3 regions of the Psychrobacter sp. TWP2-1-2 genome follow, and region 1 is predicted to be linked to each of the others. Evidence: predicted binding sites of a transcription regulator. Region 1 holds the regulator's gene; each other region holds the start of a gene.
What was found. The regulator PhoB, encoded in region 1, activates phosphate uptake and scavenging genes when phosphate is short. The targets are predictions, from matches to a motif close to TGTCATNAANCTGTCATAA.
Positions count from the first base shown of each region.

Region 2: a site for PhoB is predicted at 1,244-1,262, ahead of ACP7AE_RS07450 (DNA translocase FtsK). Genes of this name have one in related genera too.
Region 3: a site for PhoB is predicted at 773-791, ahead of pstS (phosphate ABC transporter substrate-binding protein PstS). Genes of this name have one in related genera too.

Region 1 is NZ_JAFCVA010000002.1:314,408-316,619, forward strand. It holds gene phoR (phosphate regulon sensor histidine kinase PhoR) at 1-732, opposite strand, end outside; gene phoB (phosphate regulon transcriptional regulator PhoB) at 813-1,517, opposite strand; gene dtd (D-aminoacyl-tRNA deacylase) at 1,674-2,129, opposite strand.
Region 2 is NZ_JAFCVA010000006.1:100,734-102,945, reverse strand. It holds gene trxB (thioredoxin-disulfide reductase) at 1-735, opposite strand, end outside; gene ACP7AE_RS07450 (DNA translocase FtsK) at 1,325-2,212, shown strand, end outside.
Region 3 is NZ_JAFCVA010000005.1:101,366-103,577, forward strand. It holds gene thiC (phosphomethylpyrimidine synthase ThiC) at 1-180, opposite strand, end outside; TPP riboswitch at 429-571, opposite strand; gene pstS (phosphate ABC transporter substrate-binding protein PstS) at 864-2,027, shown strand.

The DNA of each region.
Region 1 (2,212 bases):
GTCATAAGTATCTATCTGCAAGTGAATGGTATGCCCATACTCTTGATTGTACGCTTGCGCATCATCATAAACATGGGTCAGCAGCTTGGTCATGTCAATATAACTGAGCTCATGGGTTTCTTCGATTTCGATGCGAGATAACAGCAATAAGTCATTCACAATTCTATTCATACGCGCAGTCTGTTGGCTCATCAGCTCAAATCCGCGCTTCCAATGCGGCGGCATATCTGGCTGATCCGAAAAATTTTCTAGATAACCCATCATGACGGTCAACGGTGTGCGTAACTCATGCGAGACATTCGCCACAAAATCGCGGCGCATCTCCTCTAAATGATGCAAGCGCGTCACATCATAAATAATGAGCAGCTTCTCATCGCCAAAAGGCGTGAGCTCACACTTTAAATAACGCTTGGGCGCGCGCCACGAGACAATGTGTACACCATCCTGAGCACCATCGTTAGGGTTAGTCGTCGCCTGATAATACTGACGAAATTCAGGCGCACTGATAAAGTCAAAGATGCACTTACCTTTATCTGACAACTGTAACAACATTAAATCTTCGGCAGCCTGATTCCACCATTCAAGCCCATCATCGTCATTGAGCAAAACCACCGCATCACGCAATGCGCGTAGTGCGCTTCTAATTTTTTTGAGTTGATCCGTTGTATTCTGCTGAGTTGCTAGCAGTGACTTATTTTGTTGGTCGCCTTGAGCCGATATTAGGGTGTTCATCCATCATCCTTATCACTATTCGCCGTTTTTCACTGTGCTGCGATTAACATACTGCTTTTATAGCGAATAAAAACCGTCCGTTAAATTGGTTCAATAAAGCTAGAAAATCGATAGCCTGTCCCGCGTACTGTCTGTATCAACGTATCACATTGATGTGGTCGTAGTAATGTCCGTAAACGTTTGATATGCACATCAATGGTTCTATCTTCGATATATACATTACCGCCCCATACTTGGTCTAGCAGCTGCGTCCGCGTATAGGCACGCTCTGGATGACTCATAAAAAATGCCAGTAATCGATACTCCGTAGGCCCGACATCAACCACTTTACCAGCCGCTGTCACTCGCTGACTTTTGGGATCAAGGCTCAGATTGCCGATTTCGATAGGTTTATCGCTACTGAGCGCGTTACTACGCCGCAATACTGCTTTGATTCTGGATATTAACTCACGTGTCGAAAAAGGCTTGGTCATATAATCATCAGCACCAGCATCGAGGCCATGCACCTTGCTGTCCTCTTCACTTTTAGCCGTCAACATAATGACTGGTATCTCAGCGAGTAGCTCATCGTTTTTGAGCAATCGGCAAAAATCAATGCCACTTTTATCGCCGGGTAGCATCCAATCTAGCAAAATCAGCGCAGGTCGGTGATCGACCACTTGTTGGTGCGCCTCAGATACATCCGCTGCCTGCAGACTATCAAATCCCGCCATCTCTAGCGTCATGACGATCATTTCACGAATCGCAGGTTCATCTTCAACAATCAAAATTTGCTCATTATACATACGGCATTCTCAGTGTTAGAGGACAACATTTAGCTGACAAAAAAGGCGATAAATGCTCGCCTGCTGCTCCCTATTAAACGGGGTAATTATGACAGTTTAATGACATTCAACTTTTAAGCGCTTCATAGGTCTCGTGACGGCTAATGCTGAGTTTACTCAATTTATTTCTAACAAGAAATTCAATGGCCCGTCATTGACGCTCGACACTTGCATATTGGCACCAAACTGACCCGTTGCCACGTTTGGATGTTGCGTGTTGGCATAGGCGACCAATTGCGCAAACAACGCTTGCGCCGCATCAGGTACCATCGCACCACCAAAGTCAGGGCGACGACCCTTGTCTGTTTTTGCCATTAGCGTAAACTGTGATACCAATAATAGTCCGCCACCAACTTGCTGGACATTTTTATCCAGTTTGCCGTACTTGGCAGGGTCATCATCATTGTCAAAAATACGATAGGTGAGGATTTTATCTACCATGCGCTGGGCGCTTGTTAGGTCGTCATCAGGCCCTAAACCAATATAAGCCAATATGCCTTGCTCAATCGTACCAACACACTGCGCATCGACGGTGACACTAGCACGGCGTACGCGCTGTATAAGTGCTTTCATTTACGGATTCCTTACCAATTATGCCCATACAATAATACGCCGTCCATGATAAAATACGGCCATTCTCTTGCTTATTAATTATT
Region 2 (2,212 bases), on a different contig from region 1:
GACAAACATGCCAAACACGTCTAATTGTTTAGTGCTGCCATCAATCATAGATTCGATGATTACGCCATTGACGCCCATGTCATCGCCGACGACTTCTTTGACTTTATGATTCCACTCGATTTTAATATTACCGTTTTTGACCTTTTCAAACAATTTATCTTGGAGAATTTTTTCGGAGCGTAAGCTATCACGGCGATGCACCAAGGTCACTTCAGCGGCAATGTTAGATAAATATAGGGCTTCTTCAACGGCAGTATTACCACCACCGATGACGGCAACTTTTTGGTCTTTATAAAAGAAACCATCACAAGTTGCACACGCTGATACGCCTAGGCCACGGAATTTGGTTTCTGACTCCAACCCCAAATACTGTGCTGATGCGCCAGTCGAGATAATAAGCGCATCACAAGTGTAGCTACCATTATTACCCGTCAGCTCAAAAGGGCGCACGTTTAAATTGACTTCATTGACATGGTCATAAACCAATTCAGTACCAAAGCGCTCGGCATGGGCTTTCATGCGATCCATCAATGCAGGGCCCGTTAAATCATGCGCATCGCCCGGCCAGTTATCGACTTCAGTGGTGGTGGTTAACTGTCCACCTACTTCCATGCCAGTTACCATGACAGGTTTCAGGTTGGCACGTGCTGCATACACAGCCGCTGCATAACCAGCAGGGCCTGAGCCTAGGATAATGAGTTTTTCGTGACGTGGAGCGGTATTGTCAGTTGCCATGAGTTATTCCTTGCTAAATATAAATGTTAAAAATACGAGTGAGCAATATAATAAAAAACAGTCTTCAAAATTGATGCTAATGGGATTTTCTAATCGCTGCGTGATAATAACATAAGGGCATTGGACGAAAAGTACAAGTTTGCTAAAACAAACACAGGTATGATTACAATCAAAGTATATTTTTCTTGAAATATTATGGTTAGAAACCGCTGGTATTTTATAGGGTTCACCTAATATGACTGTCCTTGTTCTGGTCGTTATATTTTGCAAGTGACATAGGTTGTTGTTTAAACCGTATGATTTTTGCCTAAACCGTATACAGACTGATTTTATTGCACGCTTTCTTTGTAAGACGGTCGCCACTATCCCTATGTATTTGTTATTATAAGAAGTTATGCCAAGTGTGCCAAAGGCAAAAAGAAGTCTGTTGTATATCGCTTTTATAATAGACAATGTTTTCTGTACACTTCGCTAAGTGCGTTTGTATCAGCACTTTATATCCAACCCTTTATCAGCGCTTTATGTCAGCATGATTAGGCTTAGTCATGCATTGGCGACCATTTAGTATTAATAACAAGGCAGATCTTACGTGATATCAGCACCGCTTATTGAGTATTTAAAAAAGGGAATATTTACCCTCCTTGGGTTAATACTGGCCGTCTATCTATTTGTCATTTTGATGACATATACCAGTAACGATCCTAGTTGGTCGCATATCAGTAGCGATATGACCACGATTAATAATGTAGGCGGCGAATCGGGTGCTTGGTTATCTGACTTGCTTTATAGCTTCTTTGGTTTTGGTGCATGGTGGCTGCTGGCGTTTGTGGTTTATGAGTCTATCCTTATTTGGTGGGACAACAAGCCAACGTTTTGGCTGATGCGAGTGGTTGCTTATGTGTTTTTATTATTAAGTGCCAGCGCTTTGTTTGCACAATTGGTGGCGTTAGTACAGCAATTGACCAATCCAGGAACGCTAGGGCTGGAAAGCGTGGCTGGTGGCATTATTGGGTTTGAATTACAGGCGCGTTTGGCACAGCTTTTATCGCAGTGGGGGAGTGTGATTTTCTTGACGGCATTCGTCATTATTACCGCGACTTTTGCCTTTAATATTCATTGGCTAGCGATTTATGAGAAGGTTAAGGCGCTATCGTGGCTTGGCTCAGGGGTGAAGCGTCAGGGTAGAATGCACGATAGCGTATCAACCACGCCAGAAAATATCAATGCCAAGCAAAATGATGAAAACACAGCCAAGAGTAACGCGAAAAAAAACGCAGCCGATCACGAGCAGCTGCCACTTGAATTGCAAGTTGCTGGCAATGCTCAAGCCGTAGACAACAGTGGTCGGTTCAGCAATGTGTTGTCAGAGTTTTTGGCAACGTCAGGGTTGGCTGAGAGCGTTAAAGCTTCTGTAGTTGCCGCAACACAAGCGGCGATGCCTACTTCAGCTGCTAAATCTAGTCGTGAGAATAGTGAA
Region 3 (2,212 bases), on a different contig from region 1:
TACTTGAATATCGGATCTAGAGCCTTCGATATAGACTTTACGGGAGGCGGGGAGTATGCGGTGTAAGTCGCGAGCGTCTTCTTCAAAGCGTGCATCACTGGCACTGCGGTGAGCAGGGGTCTTTAACGCATCTGTCTTAGAAGGTTTTTGAGAAGGAGAAGTGGCTAATAAAGTTGTCATATGCTGTCCTAGCGTGTTGGTTTTTGAATAAAAGCAACACCGCCAGTAGCTGCGGGGGTAGCACCTGTGATCCAGACAAATTCAGCTCATGAGCATCAGCCTACGACCAAAAAACATAGTCGCGGATGATGCTCATCAAACGTTGGACGCAGCTTTATATCAGTCTTCACTACTTAATAGTACATCATGCACATTAAGGGAGTAATGAGGATAAAAAAGGTATTTCTACGCGTCCATTGTCATAAATAACAAAGTGCTTAAGACTTCCCTGCGTCGGTACTAACCGCATCAGGTTCGGCGGGTGATCTCTCAGCGAATGTATAAAGGCGACTACTTTAATAAAGAAAGCTTAAAAGTGAGCCAATAATACACCGCACCCCGAGTCTGTCAGTGTTGTAAATCAACTCAATACTAACAAAGTTCTGCAATGAGGGCTAATGATATTTAGATGAAAATATCAGGCGTTGAGTTTGAGGTTCGATGTTTTTATGAGAACGACTCTAGAGTACCAGTGATTAAAATCACTTGATATTACTGAGCTGTAGATAGCTTATCTAAATATTATGTAAAGCGAATGAAAGATTCTGGAGGTTGTCATTAAACTGTCATAAAAATTTGGCAAGATAGCACGCATGTCACAAACAATGCTTTTTTGTATCGTTGTTAAACTTTAGGAGTCCTACATGCGTTATTCGTTATTAGCAGTGGCCGTTAGTTGTACATTAGTGCTTACGGCATGTAATAAATCGACTGAAACGACAGAGCCAGCTGCGGATAGCAGTAGCGCTGTCACCACCACTGAAGCAACTACTCAGACAGCATCTGCTTCTGCAGCAGGTTTTAAATCTGCTGAGAATATCGCTATGAATATCACGGGTGCAGGGGCATCGTTCCCGCAGCCTATCTATGCTAAATGGTCTTACGACTATAACGCTGCTACCGGTGGTCAAGTCAATTACCAGTCGATTGGCTCTTCTGGTGGTATCAAACAAATCGAATCAAAGACAGTCGATTTTGGGGCGTCTGACGCGCCGATGACGCCTGAAGAGCTAGACGCAGCAGGCTTGATTCAGTTTCCGACGGTTATCGGCGGTGTTGTACCTATCGTAAACATCGACGGTGTTGAGCCGGGCGCGTTGAAATTAGACGGTGCAATGTTGGCAGACATCTATTTGGGTAAGATTAGCAACTGGAATGACCCTGCAATCAAAGCCATGAACCCAGATTTGACCTTGCCAGATGCAGCAATCACGACGGTATTCCGCTCAGACGGTTCAGGGACAACGTTTAACTTTACGGATTATCTTGCCAAGGTTTCACCAGACTGGAAAGACAGCGTCGGGGTTGATAAAACAGTCAAATGGCCAACGTCTGCGACTGGTGCTGGCGGTAAAGGTAACGAAGGGGTTTCAAGCTACGTCAACCGTATGAAAAACTCTATCGGTTATGTGGAATATGCTTACGCTAAGCAAAACAACATGTCACATACTGCATTGAAAAACGCTGCTGGCAACGTCGTTCAGCCATCTGCTGAGACATTTGCTGCGGCAGGTGATATCGACTGGTCACAGCAAGCAGGCTTTTATAAAGTCATCACCAACTCTGAGACTGAGCAAGCATGGCCGATCGCTGCTGCGACCTTTATCCTAGTACATAAGCAACCAGAGAATCCTCAGCAAGTAGCTGGCGTGTTGAACTTCTTTGATTGGGCTTATAGCCAAGGTGATGACAGCGCCATGGCGCTAGACTATGTCCCATTTTCTGATACGGCAGTGGCCTTATTCAAGGAAAAATGGAACGAGGTAAAAGGCAGTGATGGACAGCCTGTTTATAAGCCTGCTCAGTAACCTGTTTCTGCTAAATATTCTTTAATACCTTGTCAGTGCCTTACTAGTCCCTTTCGAGTTATCCTCTCGAATAACTATTCTCCGGTAGTTATTTGAGAGGTTTTATCACAGCAAATTTGATGACAAGTTTGTTGTGATAAAACCGAATGAATGCTTCTACTATTTTGACTTGATTCTATTTAATG